Regions from separate parts of the Rhodobacter sp. JA431 genome, predicted to be linked through region 2. Evidence: riboswitches for the same ligand, from Rfam matches in the RefSeq annotation. Region 2 holds a riboswitch; the other holds the start of a gene.

Region 1 (4,414 bases), on a different contig from region 2:
GCCGCCAGCATCAAAGCCAAACTAGAACTGCGCACGGAAACCCACATACACCGCCCGATCCGAGGCGCCATAGCCGCTAATCGTTTGATATTCTTCGTCGAAGAGGTTTTCGATATGCAGGTAAGCCTGTTTCCCGGCGCCAAAGTCATAGCGGACGCCTGCGTTGGCGACGGTGTAATTGGCCAGCGTTCCGGGCCGGTCGATCACCCGTTCGACCGTAAGAAGCCCGGTCCAATCCGGCGTCAGCGCCATTTCGGCACTCAGGTTCAGATCATGGCGCGCAACGCCCGCCCAAGCATTGGCCGCCATGCCTGTGCCCGCGCTTTGGATATAGGTGTAATTGCCCTTGAGCGTGAGCCGCTCCGTCACCGCCGCCTCGGCCTCAAGCTCTAGTCCGCTGCGCCGGGTGGTGCCGGGCACTTGCGCATAGCAACCAAAAGCCTGCCCGCAAGAGGTCGCGGCATAGTCAAACCCAATCAGGTTTTTTGCCTCAAGCCAAAACGCCGTCGCGCGCAGGCTGGCCGCCTCTCCCCAGCGTTTTTCGACCCCAAGCTCGGCGCTGGTGCTTTTTTCAACCGCCATCGCCGCATCGCCATAGGGGCCGTAAAGCTCATAAAGCGAGGGCGCGCGGAAGCCATTGCCAAGCGAAGCCCGCAACAGCAGATCTTCTTGCAGTCGATAAACACCAGAGAGCCGCGCCGAGGTGAAACCGCCATAAGTTTCATGGTCGTCATGGCGCAGCGTGGCCGAAAGGTCCGCCCGGTCGCTCACCGCCCAGTTCAACTCAGAAAACACGCCCAAAGTGGTGACGCTGCCCTCGCCTTCCACCGACTCCCGCTTGCGATCCGCCCCAAAGATCACCCGTGCAGAGGCGCCGAGATCGGCCGCCCCCGTGTAAGACAGTTTCACCCGTTTGCCGTCAAAATCCGAAGGGGCTGTTGCCCCGTAAGAATAGCTTTGCCGGTCTGATCGGTAATAGCTCGCCTCGATCTTATGGTCGAAAGCGCCTGCGGTGATTTCGGTAAAAGCGCGCAACCCGGTGGCGCGGCGGTCGGTGTAATCTTGGCCGATATTGGCTGCGGTATCGCCCGACCAGACATCATTCTCGCCCCGGCTGTCTTCAAAAAAGCCATTGAGCCCCACCGTCACCGCATCGGTCACCTGATATTGCCCAAAGAAGCCAATCCGGTTCGCACGGAAGCCATCGGGCTCAAAATTCCCGTCGTTTTCCTCCTTGGCGGAAAAGCCGTTTGAAGACAGATGCGACAGCGTAACCGAAACCTCACCCCGTTCGGTTTTGGCCGCATAGGCATAGCTGATCTTTTGCGTGGCATAGCTGCCGTATTCCACCGCAAAGCGCTGCGCAGTGCCAAGCTCTTGCGCGCGGAAGCTTGTCAGGTTGATCACGCCGCCGACCGCGTTTGACCCGTAAAGCGCCGATTGCGCGCCGGTTAGCACTTCGACCCGGTCAATCCCTGCCACCCCCAAAGTGCCAAAGTCAAAATCGCCCTTGCCCGCGGCGGGATCACCCATCTCGATCCCATCCAGCAAAACAGGCACATATTGCGCCGGCGCGCCGCGCAAAGTGATGGTCGAAGCCGTTCCCGCCGGGCCGTTGGATTTGAAGCTGAGCCCCGGCATTTGCGCCAGCGCTGCACCAAGTCGCGTGTAAGGCGCCGTGGCCAAATCTTCGCCCGTTGCCACATGCACCGTGCTGCCCGAACGGTCCGGGTCGGTCGCCTCCAAATTGGCGCGCACCAAAATATCATCAAGCATCATAAAGTCTTGCGCCACCGCAAGCCCCGGCAAGCTTAGGCAGGTGGATACGCAAAGAAAGCGCCGAAGCGCTGGATAGAACGTCATAGACCATTCCCCCCGGGCCCCCAACGGCCCGACATGACAAGCGCAGGCCAAGGGCCTGCAATGCGAATGCTGCGGGGAAAAAACCCGCAGACGGCGACATGTCACCACTGCGGATCAAGCCGCTTCCATGGCACGCCCCGCGCCCGGAAAGGGTGATCGCTCAAGCAGGTCTCCTGGCTCACGGGTCGTCGCTTCATCGGCCTTCCCGGGGCATTGCCCAGTGGCATGTCGATGTCGCTCACCGCTCACAGTTGCGGGGGCAGCCACGGCTTCGGCTTGGGGCCGTTCCGTGTTCCCTTTTCATCCGGCTCCCACCGGAACTTGAACGCACACAAGGGATAATAATTTACCGTTTCAGTCAAGCGTTCACGGCTGCGACAGATTCTCCGCGCCGCGGTCATAGGCGAGCCAGATCAGACGGGCGAGGTCTTGGTCGATCACCCCGGTTTCTGTGGCGGCCTCTTGCTCCGCTGCCAGCCGTTCAAGCGTAGGGGCCGTTAGCCCATGCGCCTGCACAATCGCGCGGAAAAGCGCGTTGTCTTTGAAAACGCCACGGGCCGGAAAGCCCACAGCCTCATCTTCTCCCAGCACTTTGGGAAGACGATCGCGCAAAGCGGGCATGCCTGCGGGGCCACCCGCCAAGATATTCAGCACCGTTTCCAGCGGCAGGCCGGCGCGGCGCGCAAGCGGCATCATATCGGCAAGGCCCGCCCAATAGGCTTGCAACATCCCGTTATTGATCACTTTCATCACCAGCCCCGCGCCCAAAGGCCCGGTGTGGAAGATGCGCGCGGAAAGCGGCGTCAGCACCGCGCGCGCGGACTCGGCATCCGCCTCTGTGCCGCCAATGAAAATGCCGCAATTGCCCGCGCGCACCAGTTCCGGCCCGCCCGAAATTGGCGCATCCACCGCGCGCGCACCTTTGGCCGCCAGCGCAGCGGCGCGGGCCTGCAACACTTGCGGGTTCGCGGTGCTCGTGTCGATGATCAACCGCCCCTCCAGCGGCACATCAAGCAAAGCATCCAGCACCGCGCCCACGGCGGCATCGTCATAAAGGCTCAGCACCAAAACCGTGCTTTGCGCCACCAGATCGGCCAAGGTCGCGGCAAAGGGCACGCCCTCCACCGCGCGGCCACTGCGGGTCCAGCCACAAACCGTGCCGCCCTGCCCCGCCAACCGTTCGGCAATGGCTGCGCCCATCCGGCCCAGCCCGATCACACCAATCTTGTCCATCCTGCCCTCCATCGCTTCGATGCAGTGTGGCGCATGCGGGCGGCTGCGCCACACGACAGGGTGCCGCAGATCACGCGCCGAAGGTGCGCTCCAACACGCCAAGCCAGTTTTCATGGGCGATTTTGGCGATCAGTTCTTCGCCATAGCCATGTTCGCGCATTGCGCCAATCAGCCCTTGCAGCCCCGCCACATCGCCCAGAACCTCGGCCACATCGGCCCCATCAAAATCGGAGCCAAGGCCCACATGATCCTCGCCCAGCCGTTCGAGCAGGTAATCAAGGTGGCGCAAGGTGGGTACCCAGCCGCGATCCGCCGCCTTCAACCCATCTTCATTGAGGAAGTTGACCGCGTAATTCACCCCAACCATGCCGCGGCTTTCACGGATCATCTTCAACTGCCGATCGGTCAAGTTGCGCGACGAGGGGCAGATTGCATGGGCATTGGAATGGGTGGCGACCAGCGGCGCATCAGAAAGCCGCGCCACATCGTCAAAGCCTTTTTCGTTGAGATGGCTTAAATCCACCAAAACTTTGAGCGCATTGCATTCTTTGACAAGCCGCTTGCCTGCCTCCGTCAGCCCCGGCCCAGTATCGGGCGAGGAGGGGAAGCAAAACGGCACGCCGTGACCAAAGATCGTGGGCCGCGACCAGACCGGGCCGAGCGAGCGCAGCCCCATCGCATGGAAACTGTGCAGCGCATCAAGGTCTTCATCAATCGCCTCGGCCCCTTCCATATGCATCAGGCCCGCAATGACCCCCTCGGCCATCGCGGCGCGAATCTCCCCCGACGTGTGGCACAGCCGGAACGCGCCCTTCGCGGCGCGCTCCATCCACAAAAGATGCCCCGCCGCCGCAAAAGCCACCGGAAGACCGCCTTCAAAATCAATCAAATCGGGCAGCGGCAGCGCATAGGGCGGGTTGTCCATCTGCGTCATGACCTCCGCAAAATCATGCGAAACGGGGGACGGCACATAGATCGCAAAAAAGCCCCCCGCAAAACCGCCCGCCTGCATCCGCGGCAGGTCCAGATGCCCTTTCCCCTCCCCCGTCAGCCAAATTTCTTCACGCTTTTCGGGCACTTGCAGGATGCGGTAGAGAATATCGTTATGGCCATCAAACACGGGCGTCATGCGGTTTCCTTCGGGGGTGTTTCCAGCATCCGGTTCGCCGAAGCGGCAAAGAGGGAGCGGGCGTAGTCTGTCTTCATATTGGCGCTGGCAAGGTCTGCACGGGCCAGTTCTTCCACCGCGCCACCATGTTGCATGACCAAAATCCGGTCGCACATATGGTCGATCACGGCCAAGTCATGGCTGACCATC
Region 2 (4,414 bases):
GCAGTTTGCCGCCCGCCCGTTTCCAGCCCGCCGCGAAAGCGCCAAGGTCGCTGTCAGAGAAAGACAGCGCCACAAGGTCCGCCGGGCGCTGACCAAGATCGGTCGGCACCTCGGTTTCCTCAAGCCCGTGGCTTTCGCGGAAGACGACATGCATCAGGCAGACACCCCGGAAAGCAGCACGTCGCGGATCGCGGCTTCATTCACATCATCATGCTCGGCAATGACCACAAGCGCGGAGCGGCGGGCGCGGTCGCCCCAAGGCTGGTCATATTGATGGCGCACGCGCGCGCCCACCGCCTGAACGAGCAAACGCATCGGCTTGCCCGCCACCGCGACATGGCCTTTGACGCGCAAAATGTTTTGCTCAGTTGCCAAGCGTTCAATCGCCGCCACCAGCGCCGCCGGGTCGGTGATTTCGGGCAGCTCAATCACCACAGTTTCAAAATCATCATGCTCGTGATCATCGGCCCCATCATGGTGGCTTGGCCGCGCGGCCAGATCATCTTCCGCCGCCGCGCCAATGCCCAAGACCACCGCCGGGTCAATCGTGCCCTCGACCATCGGCAAGATCGGCAGCTTGCGCGGGGCTTCGGCCTCAATCACCGCGCGCGCGGCGGCCAAGCCTGCCTCGCCCGCGAGATCGGCTTTCGACAAAAGCACCAAATCCGCACAAGCGATCTGATCTTCAAACACTTCCGAAAGCGGCGTTTCATGGTCGATGCTGTCATCGGCTTGGCGCTGCGCATCCACCGCCGCCTCATCGGGCGCAAAACGGCCCGCCGCCACGGCCTCGGCATCCGCCACGGCAATCACACCATCAACGGTAATTTTCGAGCGGATCGCGGGCCAGTCAAAGGCTTTCAAAAGCGGCTTGGGCAGCGCAAGGCCCGAGGTTTCGATCAAGATATGATCGGGGCGATTGGGCCGCGCCATCAGCGCCTCAATCGTCGGGATGAAATCATCCGCCACGGTGCAGCAGATGCAGCCATTGGCCAGTTCGACAATGTTCTCATCGGGGCAGTTTTCATCGGCGCATTGGCGCAGAATGTCCCCATCCACCCCCACGGTGCCAAATTCATTGACCAACACCGCGAGCGTGCGGCCCTGCGGGTTCGCCATCAGATGGCGGATCAGCGTGGTTTTGCCCGCGCCCAGAAAGCCGGTGATCACAGTGACGGGAATTTTGACGAGGTCCGACATGGCTTACTCCTGAACGGGCAGATCTTGCGGGGGAATACGGGCAAGGCTTTGCTTGCGGAAAATTTCGGGCCGCGCGCGCCACGGCACGAGGCCATCGGCGCTTTGCGCGTAAAGCGCTGCGCCTTCCAAAATGGTCGCGGCATCTTCGGGGCCCATGCGGCCATAGACGTAGGACCATTTACCGGGGGCCGAAAGCGCCACCGAACAACCCTGTGTGCAGGCCGATAGGCATTCAACCGGCACCACCGTAACCCCCTCGGGGCAAGGCAGATCGGTAAGCGCAGCGTGCAAAAGCGCGCCGGGGCGGGCCTCGCCTTCGGGCTCAACACCTGCGCGGCGGCAAGTGGTGCAAACGTGCAGCGTGGTGGCCATCACCCCTCCTTAATGGGTTTGGGGGCGGGGCCGAAGACGGGCATGAAGCCCCTCCCGGTCGCGGCACACCCCGTCCGCCCGAAACACATACGCTGGCAGGTCTCCCGGCTTGCGGATGCGAGGCCTAAACCCCACGGTCGCCCCCCCTTCCCGGCTTTTGCCAGTGGTGCGGGGCGCCCTCTCCGGTCACGGTCGCGGGGGCGGCTGCGTTTCGTGTTTTTGACTGTTTCAGTCGCAAACCCTGTCGCATTCCCTCTTCGCCTGTCATAGGACAGAAACCAGCGCCGCCCCTGAGTGGGCGAGACGCCTGCCATTGTCAAGCGCGAGGACCGCCCCGATGACGTCTGAAAACGACAGCGCCCCGGAAGAGAAACCCGACGATCTGGCCCGGCATGCCACGAAGATGGCGAAGAAAAAGGCCGCACGCGATAAGATCATGGCGGGCAAGTCCGGCGAAAAGGGGCTGATCATCGTCCATACCGGCTCTGGCAAGGGCAAAAGCTCCTCTGGTTTTGGGATGATTCTGCGCTGCATCGCGCATGAAATGCCCTGCGCGGTAGTGCAATTCATCAAAGGCGCTTGGGACACGGGCGAGCGGCGCTTGCTGACCACCCATTTTGGCGATCTGTGCCAGTTCTACGCGATGGGCGAGGGTTTCACTTGGGAAACCCAAGACCGCGAACGCGATGTGGCGGCGGCAAAAGCGGGGTGGGAAAAGGCGAAAGAGCTGATCCGCAACCCCGAGATCCGCATGGTGCTTTTGGACGAGATCAATATCGCGCTGCGCTATGATTATCTTGACCGCGACGAGGTGCTTGCCTTCTTGCGCGACGAAAAACCCGAAATGACCCATGTCGTGCTGACGGGCCGCAATGCCGCGCCCGAGTTGATAGAGCTGGCCGATCTGGTGACCGAGATGGGGCAGATCAAACACCCGTTCCGCTCGGGCATCAAAGGGCAAGCGGGCGTGGAGTTTTAAGGCAACGGCTGGGGGCGCGGCCCCCAGACCCCCGAGGTATTTCGGCCAAGAAGAAACGGGCACGTTAAGGAGTCGTTAACCTTGCTTTGTGAGGCTTTGACTGCGGTACAGGGAGAGGTCCCGATGACCGCCCAAGGAGAAAGCGCTGCGTCTTCCCCGCTGCGGCGGCCCAAGGCGCAGCGCCGCTATAATATTTGCCGCGCCCCTTTCTTCTTGGCACAAAATACCTCCGCCGGAGGCTCCCAAACGTACAACACAACCGGAGGCCGGGCATGAAATCCCTGATGATCCAAGGCGCTGGCTCAAACGTCGGCAAGTCGATGCTGGTGGCGGGGTTGTGCCGCGCGGCAAAGCGGCGGGGGCTGAAGGTTGCGCCGTTCAAGCCGCAAAATATGTCCAACAATGCCGCCGTGACGGCGGATGGGGGCGAGATTGGCCGTGCGCAGGCGCTTCAGGCGCTCGCTTGCGGGCTCGAACCGATGGTCGATATGAACCCGATCTTGCTCAAGCCCGAGACTGATGTGGGCGCGCAGGTCGTGGTGCAAGGCAAGCGGCTCACAACCACCAAGGCGCGCGATTATGCGGGGCTCAAACCGCAGCTAATGGGCGCTGTGCTGGAGAGTTTTGAGCGGCTGAAAGCCAGCCATGATCTGGTGATCGTCGAAGGCGCGGGCAGCCCGGCGGAGGTCAACCTGCGCCAAGGCGATATCGCCAATATGGGCTTTGCGCGCGCGGCCAATGTGCCGGTGGTGCTGGCGGGCGATATTGACCGGGGCGGTGTGATTGCGCAGATCATCGGCACGCAAGCGGTGCTGGATCCAGACGATGCCGCGATGATTTCTGGTTTTCTGATCAATAAGTTCCGGGGCGATGTATCGCTGTTTGACGATGGCTATCGGCTCATCGAAGCCCGCACCGGCTGGCACGGCTTTGGCACCTTGCCGTGGTTTCGCCAAGCGCATTTGCTGCCTGCCGAAGATGCGCTGGATCTTGGCTCGGGGCGCACATCGGGGGGTACCGTGATCGCCTGCCTTGCGCTCTCGCGGATTGCGAATTTTGATGACCTTGACCCGCTTGCCGCCGAGCCGGGGGTGGATTTGGTGATGGTCACGCCGGGCCAGCCGATCCCTTGCGAGGCGAAGCTGGTGATAGTCCCCGGCTCCAAATCCACGCGCGGCGATCTGGCGTTTTTACGCGATCAGGGCTGGGACATTGACCTGCAAGCGCATGTGCGGCGCGGCGGTCATGTGCTGGGCATTTGTGGTGGCTATCAGATGCTGGGCCGCTCGGTCGCCGACCCCGATGGCATTGAAGGCGCGCCGGGCACCACGCCGGGGCTGGGGCTGTTGGACGTCGACACGGTGATGACCCCCGACAAGCGCCTGACCCGCACCCGCGCCACCCATGCGCCCACCGGGCTTGATGTTGAAGGCTATGAGATTCACATTGGCAAGACCGAGGGCGCGGACCGCGCCCGCCCCTTTGCGCGGATTGAGGGCCAGGCAGAGGGTGCGATTTCGGCCAATGGCAGGATAACGGGCAGCTATTTGCACGGGATGTTTTCTGCCGATGCCTTCCGCGCCGCGTTTTTGCAGGGCCTTGGCATTGCCGCCTCGGGCCAAAGCCATGCGGTCGGGGTGGAGGCCACGTTGGAAGCGCTCGCCGACCATATGGAAGAGCATCTGGATGTAGAGGGGCTCTTGGCCTTGGCGCGGTAACCCGCCGCAAGCGAAAGCCGCGCCCTTTGGATCAGGCGCGGCCTTTTGCGCCTTAGCGCACTTCCCAATCGGTGGGCAGGTTTTCTTGCCAGCCCGCGCGGTGCAGAAGCGGCGTGTCATCGGTGAACTCGGGCGTGCCGATGCA

Evidence for each region. Region 2 has a riboswitch for cobalamin ahead of CRO18_RS05650 (DUF1636 domain-containing protein). Riboswitches for the same ligand answer to the same signal wherever they lie in the genome.
Region 1: another riboswitch for cobalamin. It lies ahead of CRO18_RS08620 (TonB-dependent siderophore receptor); the one in region 2 lies ahead of CRO18_RS05650 (DUF1636 domain-containing protein).

Annotation. Positions count from the first base shown of each region.
Region 1 is NZ_OBMP01000003.1:365,649-370,062, reverse strand. Features, by position in the region: gene CRO18_RS08625 (ABC transporter substrate-binding protein) at 1-47, opposite strand, end outside; gene CRO18_RS08620 (TonB-dependent siderophore receptor) at 22-1,863, opposite strand; cobalamin riboswitch at 2,009-2,203, opposite strand; gene CRO18_RS08615 (NAD(P)-dependent oxidoreductase) at 2,230-3,096, opposite strand; gene CRO18_RS08610 (dipeptidase) at 3,167-4,225, opposite strand; gene CRO18_RS08605 (ABC transporter ATP-binding protein) at 4,222-4,414, opposite strand, start outside.
Region 2 is NZ_OBMP01000002.1:404,789-409,202, forward strand. Features, by position in the region: gene cobN (cobaltochelatase subunit CobN) at 1-154, opposite strand, end outside; gene cobW (cobalamin biosynthesis protein CobW) at 154-1,200, opposite strand; gene CRO18_RS05650 (DUF1636 domain-containing protein) at 1,204-1,572, opposite strand; cobalamin riboswitch at 1,649-1,870, opposite strand; gene cobO (cob(I)yrinic acid a,c-diamide adenosyltransferase) at 1,910-2,551, shown strand; gene CRO18_RS05660 (cobyric acid synthase) at 2,824-4,269, shown strand; gene bluB (5,6-dimethylbenzimidazole synthase) at 4,322-4,414, opposite strand, start outside.